Regions from separate parts of the Streptosporangium sp. NPDC005286 genome, predicted to be linked through region 1. Evidence: riboswitches for the same ligand, from Rfam matches in the RefSeq annotation. Region 1 holds a riboswitch; the other holds the start of a gene.
What was found. Region 1 has a riboswitch for cobalamin ahead of cobN (cobaltochelatase subunit CobN). Riboswitches for the same ligand answer to the same signal wherever they lie in the genome.

Region 2: it holds a riboswitch for cobalamin, as region 1 does, so the genes downstream of both, ABZU75_RS15000 (ribonucleoside-diphosphate reductase subunit alpha) here and cobN (cobaltochelatase subunit CobN) in region 1, are expected to answer to the same signal.

Annotation. Positions count from the first base shown of each region.
Region 1 covers NZ_JBEXGU010000006.1:73,502-78,893, reverse strand. Annotated here, with positions in the region: gene cobN (cobaltochelatase subunit CobN) at 1-1,939, opposite strand, end outside; cobalamin riboswitch at 1,971-2,175, opposite strand; gene ABZU75_RS04240 (precorrin-3B synthase) at 2,191-3,609, shown strand; gene ABZU75_RS04235 (precorrin-8X methylmutase) at 3,606-4,232, shown strand; gene ABZU75_RS04230 (precorrin-2 C(20)-methyltransferase) at 4,330-5,392, shown strand, end outside.
Region 2 covers NZ_JBEXGU010000033.1:4,376-9,767, forward strand. Annotated here, with positions in the region: gene ABZU75_RS14985 (hypothetical protein) at 90-365, shown strand; gene glmS (glutamine--fructose-6-phosphate transaminase (isomerizing)) at 377-2,197, shown strand; gene ABZU75_RS14995 (tripartite tricarboxylate transporter substrate-binding protein) at 2,303-3,325, shown strand; cobalamin riboswitch at 3,330-3,532, shown strand; gene ABZU75_RS15000 (ribonucleoside-diphosphate reductase subunit alpha) at 3,648-5,392, shown strand, end outside.

The DNA.
Region 1 (5,392 bases):
GCCGGTCGTCGACGCCCAGGTCGTGGTCGAGCCTGGCGGCCTGGATCAGCGTCCAGATCTGCGCCCGGATGGCGGGCAGCTTGGCCGGGTCCATGGCCGCGATCGAGGCGTGCTCGTCCAGCAGCTGCTCCAGCCGGGCGATGTCGCCGTAGGTCTCCGCGCGGGCCATCGGCGGCACCAGATGATCGACCAGTACGGCGTGCGCCCGCCGCTTGGCCTGCGTGCCCTCACCGGGGTCGTTCACCAGGAACGGGTAGACCAGCGGCAGGTCGCCGAGCGCCGCGTCGGGGCCGCAGGAGGCCGACATCCCCGCCGACTTGCCGGGCAGCCACTCCAGGTTGCCGTGCTTGCCGACGTGCACGATCGCGTGCGCGCCGAAGTCGTCGGCCAGCCACCGGTAGGCGGCCAGATAGTGGTGGCTCGGCGGCAGGTCGGGGTCGTGGTAGATGGCGACCGGGTTCTCCCCGAAGCCGCGCGGCGGCTGGACCATCACCACGAGGTTGCCCGCGCGCAGCGCGGCCAGCACGATCTCGCCGTCGGGATCGCGGCTCCGGTCGACGAACAACTCGCCCGGCGGCGGCCCCCAGTGCGCCTCGATGCCGTGCCGCAGGTCCTCGGGCAGCGTCTCGAACCACGCCCGGTAGCGCGCGGCCGGGATCCGCACCGGGTTCGCGGCCAGTTGCTCCTCGGTGAGCCAGTTCCGGTCCTGGCCGCCTGCCGCGATCAGCGCGTGGATCAGCGCGTCGCCGTCCCGCTCCGCCACGCCGGGGAAACCGTCTCCGAGGTCGTACCCGGCCTCCGTCATGGCCGTGAGCAGCCTGACCACGCTGGCGGGGGTGTCCAGGCCGACCGCGTTGCCGATCCTGGAGTGCTTGGTCGGGTACGCCGACAGCATCACCGCGATCCGCCGTTCCGGTGCCCGGACATGCCGGAGCAGGCCGTGCCGTACCGCGATGCCGGCCACCCGCGAGGCCCGCTCGGGATCGGCCACGTACACGGTCAGGCCCTCGTCGTCGACCTCCTTGAAGGAGAACGGCACGGTGATGATCCGCCCGTCGAACTCGGGGATCGCCACCTGGGAGGCCGCGTCGAGCGGGGACAGGCCGTCGTCGTTCTCCCGCCAGGCGTCCCTTCCCGTGGTCAGGCAGAGGCCCTGCAGGATCGGCACGTCCAGCTCGGCGAGCGCGCCGACGTCCCACGCGGAGTCGTCCCCGCCCGCCGAGGCGGTCGCCGGGCGGGTGCCCCCGGCGGCGAGCACGGTGACCACCAGGGCGTCCGCGGCCCGGAGCGTGTCGAACAGGTCGGGCTCGGCGCTGCGCAGGGAACCGCAGTAGACGGGCAGGGCCTGGCCGCCCGCCTCCTCGATGGCCAGGCAGAGCGTCTCGACGAAGGCGGTGTTGCCCGCGACGTGGTGCGCGCGGTAGTAGAGCACGCCGATGACGGGGCCCTCGGTGCGTCGCGCGACACGTTCGAGGGGGCCCCAGCTCGGGGTGGGCGCGGGCGGGGCGAAGCCGTACCCGGTGAGCAGCACCGTGTCGGAGAGGAAGGCGTGCAGCTGGGCCAGGTTCGCCGGACCGCCGTGCGCGAGGTAGGCGTGCGCCTCGGCGCAGACCCCGCCGGGCACCGTGGACAGCTCCATCAGCTCGGCGTCGGGGGCCTGCTCGCCACCGAGGATCACGACGGGCCGCCGGTCGGCGAGCAGCGCGTCCAGCCCGTCCTGCCATGCCCTGCGTCCGCCGAGCAGTCGCACGACCACGAGGTCCGTGCCCTCGGTCAGCGCGGGCAGGTCCTCGGCGGACAGCCTCGCCGGGTTGCCGAGCCGGTAGTTCGCACCGCTCGTCCGCGCGCTGAGCAGGTCGGTGTCGGAGGTCGACAGCAGCAGGACGGCAGGCGGCGCGGGTGGCACGGCCGATCGCGGGGTGGGCGGCACGGAACGCATGCAGAAGTCCTCCCTCGGGGTCCTCGCCCCGGGTCGTCGTCATCGCGACGGCAGGAGTCTCCTGGCTCCCGGATCAACGCTCACCCCGGCCTTCCCGTCCGTTGCCGGACCGTGGCCTTCGGTGGGGTTCGCTCCCCGGTTACAGTGGCGGGACCGCGCCGGTTTCACACCGGCTTCCTCCCTGCGCCGTCGCCTAGGTCACACTATGCCAGGCGGACATCCGTAAAGAAATGGGAGCTACCATCCACTGCGTGTCAATAACCGACCCTCCCGGAAGAACCCGGGCCGACGCGTGTCCCGGAGCGCTCCAGGTGCACGCCGCGGCCGACGGCGGCCTGGCGCGGATCCGGGTTCCCGGCGGGGCGCTCACGGCGCGTCAGCTCCGCGTGGTCGCCGCCGCCGCCCGGGAGCTCGGATCCGGCGTGATCGAGCTGACCTCCCGGGCGAACCTCCAGGTACGCGGCCTCCCGCCGCAGGACGGCGAGCCCCTTCCCGTCGTGCACCCGGCACGCGACGACACGCGCGTTCCGGACGACGGCCGGCGGCTTTCCCCGGCATCCGACTTCGCCGTGCGGCTGGCCGCCGCCGGGCTGCTACCGTCGGCCACGCATGAGCGGGTACGCAACATCGTGGCCTCACCCCTGGCCGGGCGGGCACCCGCGAGCCTGCTCGACGTCCGTCCGCTCGTGTCCGAGCTGGACGGGGAACTCTGCGCCCGGCCCGTGCTCGCCGACCTGCCCGGCCGGTTCCTCTTCGCGCTCGACGACGGCTCGGGCGACATGGCGGCTCTCGGCGCGGACGTCACGCTGCTGCCGGTCGATCCGGTGGACGCCTCGGCGGACGTCTCCGAGGTGGCGCTGCTGCTCGCCGGTGCCGACCTGGGGCTGCGCGCACCCGTCTCCTCCGCCGTCACCGGCATGCTCGCGGTCGCCGAGGCGTTCCTGGCCGAGCGCGCCGAGCAGGGGTCGGGCGCGTGGCGGCTCGCCGAGCTGACCGACGGCCCAGTACGGGTCTCGGTCCGCGGGCTCGGGACGGAGCCGGCTCTCCGGCTGTCCGCCCCCGCCGTACGACGGGCGCGAACGGTGGACAGCGGCACAATCGGGGTCGCCGCGCAGCGTGACGAATGGTCGGCCCTCACCGTTCTCGCCGCGCTCGGACGGCTCACGGCGGCCCAGCTGGAGGCGCTCGCCCAGGCGGCCGAGCACGGCGGGGGAGAGGTCCGGGTGACGCCGTGGCGGACGATCGTCGTCCCCGACCTGCCGCCGCCGGAGGCCGACGGCCTGCGGGCGACGCTCACGGCCGCGGGCCTGGTCGGCGACCCGGCGTCGCCGTGGCTGGGCCTGACCGCCTGCGCCGGCCGGCCCGGATGCGCCAAGGCCCTCGCCGACGTCCACGCCGACGTCCATGCGGGTGTGCGCGCGAACGGCGGCACCGGTTCCGAGTCCGGTGCGGACGGTCCTGACGACGTCCACCCCTCGCGGGGCCGCACCCGTGCGCTCCCCGTGCACTGGTCGGGCTGCGAGCGGCGGTGCGGACGCCCGCGTGGCCGGGTCGTGGACGTGGTCGCGACCGGAGACGGATACCGCGTCGAGGCGGACGGCGTGAGCCGTACGTTCGCCGACGCCGAGCAGACGAGCGCCGCGGTGGCGGCGACCAGAGAGGGAAAGTGATCGACTACATCAGGGACGGGGCGGAGATCTACCGCCGCTCCTTCGCCACCATCCGCGCGGAGACGGACCTCGGCGGCATGCCGCCGGGCGTCGCCCAGGTCGCGGTCCGCATGGTGCACGCCTGCGGCATGATCGACCTCGTCGACGACCTCGCGTGGTCGCCGGGAGTCGTCACGGCGGCGCGCGAGGCGCTGCGCGACGGCGCGCCCGTGCTGTGCGACGCCATGATGGTCGCCTCCGGCGTCACCAGGCGACGGCTTCCGAAGGCGAACGAGGTGGTCTGCACACTCGGCGACCCGCGGGTCCCGGAGCTGGCGCTGCGGCTGGGCACCACCCGCAGCGCCGCGGCGCTGGAACTGTGGCGCGACCGGCTCGACGGCGCGGTGGTCGCGATCGGCAACGCGCCGACCGCGCTGTTCCGCCTGCTCGAACTGGTCGAGGAGGGTGCCGGACGCCCGGCCGCAGTGCTGGGCGTGCCGGTCGGCTTCATCGGGGCCGCGGAGTCGAAGCTGGCCCTGGCCGAGCACCCGGCCGGACTCGACCACCTGGTGGTGCACGGACGCAGGGGCGGCAGCGCGATGGCGGCGGCCGCCGTCAACGCGATCGCGAGCGAGGAGGAGTGAGCGGGTTGAGCGGGGATCTCGGGTGCCTGTACGGGGTCGGACTCGCGGTGGCGGCGGCTGCCGTCAACGTGATCGCGGGTGAGGAGGAGTGAGCGGGTTGAGCGGGGATCTCGGGTGCCTGTACGGGGTCGGACTGGGGCCGGGAGACCCGGAGCTGGTGACGGTGAAGGCGGCCAGGCTGCTCGGCGCGGCCGACGTGATCGCCTACCACAGCGCCCGGCACGGGCGGAGCATCGCCAGGTCGGTGGCCCTGCCCTACCTGCGGGGAGACCAGGTCGAGGAGGCGCTGATCTATCCGGTGACCACCGAGACCACCGACCACCCCGGCGGATACCAGGGCGCGCTCGACGACTTCTACGCCGACTGCGCCGTGCGGCTGGCCGCGCACCTGGACGCCGGGCGCGACGTGGTGGTTCTCTGCGAGGGCGACCCGCTTTTCTACGGCTCCTACATGCACATGCACAAGCGGCTCGCGCACCGGTACCCGACCGAGGTGGTGCCGGGGGTGACCTCGATCAGCGGGGCCGCCGCGGTGCTCGGCCGCCCACTGGTCGAGCGGGACGAGACGCTGACCGTGCTGCCCGGCACGCTCCCGGCGGACGTGCTGGCCGAGCGGCTGGCCGCCGCCGACTCGGCCGCGGTGCTGAAACTCGGCAGGACCTTCGAGAAGGTCCGCGCCGCCTTCGCCGAGGCCGGTCGCCTCGACGACGCCTGGTACGTCGAGCGGGCCACCACCGGTAAACAGCGCATCGAGCCGCTGGCGGACGTCGACCCCGAGTCGGTCCCCTACTTCTCCCTCGCGCTGCTGCCCAGCCCGCTCACGCCGTTCTCCGCGAAGGCCGTGGCCGACCGCGAGGAACAGGCCGGGGACGGGCGGCGCGGCGAGGTCGTCGTGGTGGGGCTCGGCCCCGCCGGGCGGCCGTGGCTGACCCCCGAGGTGCAGGAGGCCCTCGCCCGGGCCGACGAACTGATCGGCTACGGCCCCTACCTCGACCGGGTGCCGCCCAACCCGCGCCAGCGCCGCCACCCCACGGACAATCGGGTCGAGGCCGAGCGCGCCGCGCACGCGCTGGAGCTGGCCGCCGCCGGATCACGGGTGGTCGTGGTCTCCTCGGGCGATCCGGGGGTGTTCGCCATGGCAAGCGCGGTGCTCGAGGTCG
Region 2 (5,392 bases), on a different contig from region 1:
GGCGGGGTTGCGGCATTGTGGAGATTCTCTGCCCGAAATCGGGCAGAAAACTTGGTGTGCTCTCTCCCGGATGCGTATGGTCCTGCTCTGTGCCCACGACACGGCATCCGTATGAGGATCTGATCACTCACCTGACCCGGACGAGCGCCCTCGGCCCGGGCGAAGCGGCGCGAGTCGTCGCCGACGTGCTGGCCTACTTCTCCGAACCTCTTGAGGAGTTCGTCAGGCGGCGTCACGCGGAGCTCAAGGGGAGAGGGCTGGTCAATGACGAGATCTTCCCCAGGCTGGCCGCCGAACTGGCGGTACGCCGTGTCGCGGCACCCGAACTCTCCCTGCGCCAGCTGCGCCGGATCGTCTATGGATAAGGAACGGTTACATGTGTGGAATCGTGGCCTATGTAGGGCCCAAGGACGCGGCCCCCATCCTGCTGGAGGGTCTGCAGCGTCTTGAGTACCGGGGCTACGACTCGGCCGGGGTGGTGGTCTCCAACAAGGGTCTGAAGATGCGCAAGGTCAAGGGCCGGGTGGCCGACCTGGCGGCGGTCGTGCCCGCGCGGTTCAAGGGCGGGCTGGGCATCGGCCACACCCGCTGGGCCACCCACGGCGCGCCCAGTGACGTCAACGCCCACCCTCATCTGTCCACCGACGAGCGCATCGCCGTCGTGCACAACGGCATCATCGAGAACGCCGACGAGCTGCGCGCCAAGCTGGAGGCCGACGGCGCGATCTTCCTGTCGGAGACCGACACCGAGGTGCTCTCGCACCTGATCGCCCGTACGGTCAAGGAGGCCGACTCCCTGGAGGAGGCCGTCAGGACCGCGCTCAAGCGGGTCGTCGGCACGTACGGCATCGCGGTGATCGACTCCGAGCGCCCCGGCGAGGTGGTGGTGGCCCGCAACGGAAGCCCCATCGTGCTGGGCATCGGTGAGAAGGAGATGTTCGCCGCGTCGGACGTCGCCGCGCTGGTCCGCTACACCCGCCAGGTGGTCCACCTGGAGGACGGCGAGATCGCCGTGCTCAAGGCGGACGGGTTCAACACCTTCGCCAGCGACGCGCGGGAGACGGCCAAGGAGACGCTGACCGTCGACTGGGAGGCGGGGCACTACGACACGGGCGGTTACGAGCACTACCTGCTCAAGGAGATCTCCGAGCAGCCCGACACCGTGGCCAGGACGCTTCGCGGCCGTCTGGACGACCGCTTCCACATCGCCCACCTGGGCGGCCTCGACATGGACGCGCGGGAGACCCGCTCGTTCCGCCGGGTGAAGATCATCGGCTGTGGTTCCGCGTACTACTCGGGCCAGATCGGCGCGCAGCTCATCGAGGAGCTGGCGCGCATCCCGGCCGACGCGGAGCCGGCCAGCGAGTTCCGCTACCGCAGCCCGGTGGTGGAGGCGGACACCCTGTATGTGGCGATCAGCCAGTCGGGGGAGACCTACGACACCCTCGCCGCCGTCCAGGAGCTCAAGCGCAAGGGCGGCCGGGTGCTCGGCATCGTCAACACCGTGGGCAGCGCGATCGCCCGTGAGTGCGACGGCGGCGTCTACCTGCACGCGGGGCCCGAGGTCTCGGTGGCGAGCACGAAGGCGTTCACCTCGACCGCCGTGGCCTTCGCGCTGCTCGCACTGCACCTCGGCCGGGTGCGTGACCTGTCCCCCGCCGACGGCCGCCGGATCTGCGAGGGCCTGCGGAGGCTGCCGGACCAGATCAAGGAGATCCTGACGCTGGAGCCGCGGCTCAAGGAGCTGGCGCAGAAGTACGCCGGGGCGCCGAGCATGATGTTCGTGGGCCGGGTCCGGGGATATCCGGTGGCCCGCGAGGGCGCGCAGAAGCTCAAGGAGATCTCCTACGTGCACGCCGAGGCGTACCCGGCCAGCGAGCTCAAGCACGGGCCGCTGGCGCTGATCGGCCCGGACATGCCGACCGTGGCGATCGTCCCCGACGACGAGCTGCTGGACAAGAACCTCACCACGCTGGGTGAGATCCGCGCCCGGGGCGGCCGGGTGCTCATGGTCGGTCACCGCACGGCCGACCCCAAGCTGGCGGACGACTGCGTCGTGGTGCCCAGGAACGAGACCGAGCTGGACCCGATCCTGCTGTCGATCCCGCTCCAGCTCTTCGCCTACCATGCCGCCGTGGCACTGGGGCGGGACGTCGACAAGCCCCGCAACCTGGCCAAGAGCGTCACGGTGGAGTGAGACGGCTCCCGGGGCGGCCGCCGGTGGTGGCCGCCCCCGGTCTGTAACAGATAGTGATAAGGAGGTAACCTATGGTATAGGGGGTTCTTGGGGGAAGGGGCGCTTATGCGCCGTAGGAGGTTTTTCGCGCTGGTGGCGGGTGCCATGGTCGTCGCGGGCTGTGACCTGAACGGTGACTCCGCCGACTCGGCCGTGGGCCGCCTGAGCATCCTCGAACCCACCGCCGACGGCCACGGCTGGGACGGGATCGCGGGCAGGCTCGCCTCCGTCCTGGTCCTGTCGGGGCTGGCGCGCTCCGCCATGGCCGTCGAGCGGCCGGGAGCCCTGGGTTCCGTCCCGCGTGACGCGTTCGGCGCCGTACACGGCTCGTTCACACGCGAGGGCAGGGTGCTCGTCACCGCGATGCCGATGGTGACGGCCGCGGAGATCGCCAACACCGCCGCGGTGGTGGACGCCACCACCCCTCTCGCCCGCCTGGTCGGCGACTGGACGGTCCTGGTCGTCCCCTCGGACTCCCACCTGCGCACCTTCGAGGACTTCGCCGCGGAGCTGCGCCGCAACCCGGCGGTGCTGACGGTCGGCGGCCGGCCGGAGGGCGGTTCCGACCACGTGCTCTACGGCATGATCGGCAAGTGCCTCGGGGTGGACGCCCGGTTGCTGGAGTACGCGGGGTTCCTCGGCGCCGAGGATGCCGCCGAGGCGCTCCAGGTCGGACGGGTGGCGGCCCTGCTGGGGTCGGCCCGCGCCCTGCGGCCCGAGATCACCGCGGGCCGCCTGCGTCCCCTGGTGGTCTCCTCGGGCAGCCGGCTCGACGGGATCGACGCGCCGACGCTCCTGGAGGTCGAGGTCCGGCTGGAGTACAGCGACTGGTGCGGCCTGCTGGGACCCAAGGGCATGAGCCAGACGGACCGGGACGCCGCGATCGCCCTGTGTGACAGGATCGACGCCGCGCCGCGCTGGCGCGCCCTGTGCGCGGCCAATGGATGGAGCCGGGTCTACCTCAGCGGTGACGACTTCCGCCAGTGGCTCTTCACCGAGACGGCCCGCACCCGCGGGGTGCTTCACGAGCTCGGGCTACTGAAGTCCTCCGACACAACTTGTTGGGGTAGTTGCGTCAGACGCCCCTAGATGTAGGATCCTGCTCGTTGCTGGTTCGCCCCGGGAGGGGCGAGGCAAGAGGGAACCCGGTGAGATTCCGGGACTGCCCCGCAGCGGTGAACGGGAACGAAAGCCGTCATGTGAGCACTGGGTGAACCATGCCCGGGAAGCGACGGCCGGTAGGCATGCGCAGGGCGCCCGTGAGTCCGAAGACCTGCCGGCGACGTGATTGTCCAGGGCCTCGTGGGAGGGCCCGCGGAACGAGGCGGTCCGGCGTGCCCGGGATCGCTCGCGGACGCGTGCCCCTCCGGCGGAGCCGTACGGGGAAGTCAGAGCGAGCGAGGAACACCACGTGACACAGGCCTTGGCAGAGACCGCAGCAGGGATCGCGGCGGGAACCGTGGCGGAGAACGCCGGGAACGCGCCGGTCGATCGCAGGCTGGCCATCGACGAGGCGGCGGCCCGGGTGATCACCGACCCCGAGAACTCCAGGGTCGCCGCCGCGCTGCTGGCCGAGCTGATCGCCGACGAGGCCGCCGAGCACGGCGTCCGCGACTTCTCCGAGTCGGTCGCCGCGACGCACGAGGCGGGGCTGATCGCCGACGGGCTCGCGGAGTTCGTGGCCGCCCACGCCGGAGTCCTGGACGCGCTCATCGAGCCGGACGCCGACGCCAGATTCGAGTACTTCGGGCTGCGTACCGTCTACGACCGCTACCTGCTGCGTCACCCGCGCACCCGCAAGGTGCTGGAGCGCCCGCAGCACTTCTTCCTCCGGGTGGCCTGCGGCCTGTCCGAGACCGTCGAGGAGGCCGCCGAGCTGTACGCGCTCATGGCCACCCTGTCCTACCTGCCCAGCTCGCCCACGCTGTTCAACTCCGGCTCGCGCAGGCCCCAGCTCTCCTCGTGCTTCCTGCTCGACTCGCCCCGCGACGAGCTGGAGGCCATCTACGAGCGCTACGGGCAGGTCGCGCGGCTGTCGAAGTACGCCGGGGGCATCGGGATCGCCTGGAGCCGGATCCGCTCGCGGGGCTCGCTGATCCGCGGTACCAACGGCCATTCCAACGGCATCGTGCCCTGGCTGCGCACCCTGGACGCAAGCGTCGCCGCGGTCAACCAGGGCGGCCGCCGCAAGGGCGCGGCCTGCGTCTACCTGGAGCCCTGGCACGCCGACATCGAGGAGTTCCTCGAACTGCGCGACAACACCGGCGAGGAGGCCCGCCGCACGCACAACCTGAACCTGGCCAACTGGATCCCCGACGAGTTCATGCGCCGGGTCGAGGCCGACGGCGTGTGGTCACTGTTCGACCCCAAGGAGGTCCCGCACCTCACCGACCTGTACGGCGCCGCGTTCGACGACGCCTACCGGGCCGCCGAGGCCGAGGGCCGGTTCACCGCGCAGCTCCCCGCCCGCACCCTGTACGGCCGGATGATGCGCACGCTCGCCCAGACCGGCAACGGCTGGATGACCTTCAAGGACGCGGCCAACCGGACCTCCAACCAGACGGCCAGGCCGGAAAACGTCATCCATCTGTCGAACCTCTGCACCGAGATCCTCGAGGTCACCAGCGACGCCGAGACCGCGGTCTGCAACCTCGGCTCGATCAACCTGGCCGCCCACCTGTCCGGGGAGTCCGGAGACGGGATCGACTGGGCGCGGCTGCGCGCGACGGTCCGCACCGCCGTGCGGTTCCTCGACCGCACCATCGACCTGGGCTTCTACCCGACCCCCGAGGCCCGGGCCGCCAACCAGAGGTGGCGCCCGATCGGGCTCGGCGTGATGGGCCTGGCCGACGTGCTGTTCACGCTGCGGCTGCCGTTCGACTCGCCGCGGGCGCTGGAGCTGTCCACCCGGATCTCCGAGGAGATCGCGCTGGCCGCCTACCGGACCTCCTCGGACCTGGCCGCGGAGCGGGGCCGCCACCCCTCGTACCAGGAGACCAGGGCCGCCGCCGGGGTGCTCCACCCCGACCACTACGGGGCCGCGACGTCGGCCGCGTGGACGGAGCTCAGGGAGCGGATCGCCGGAACGGGGCTGCGTAACTCGCTGATGATCGCGATCGCGCCCACGGCCACGATCGCCTCCATCGCCGGTTGCTA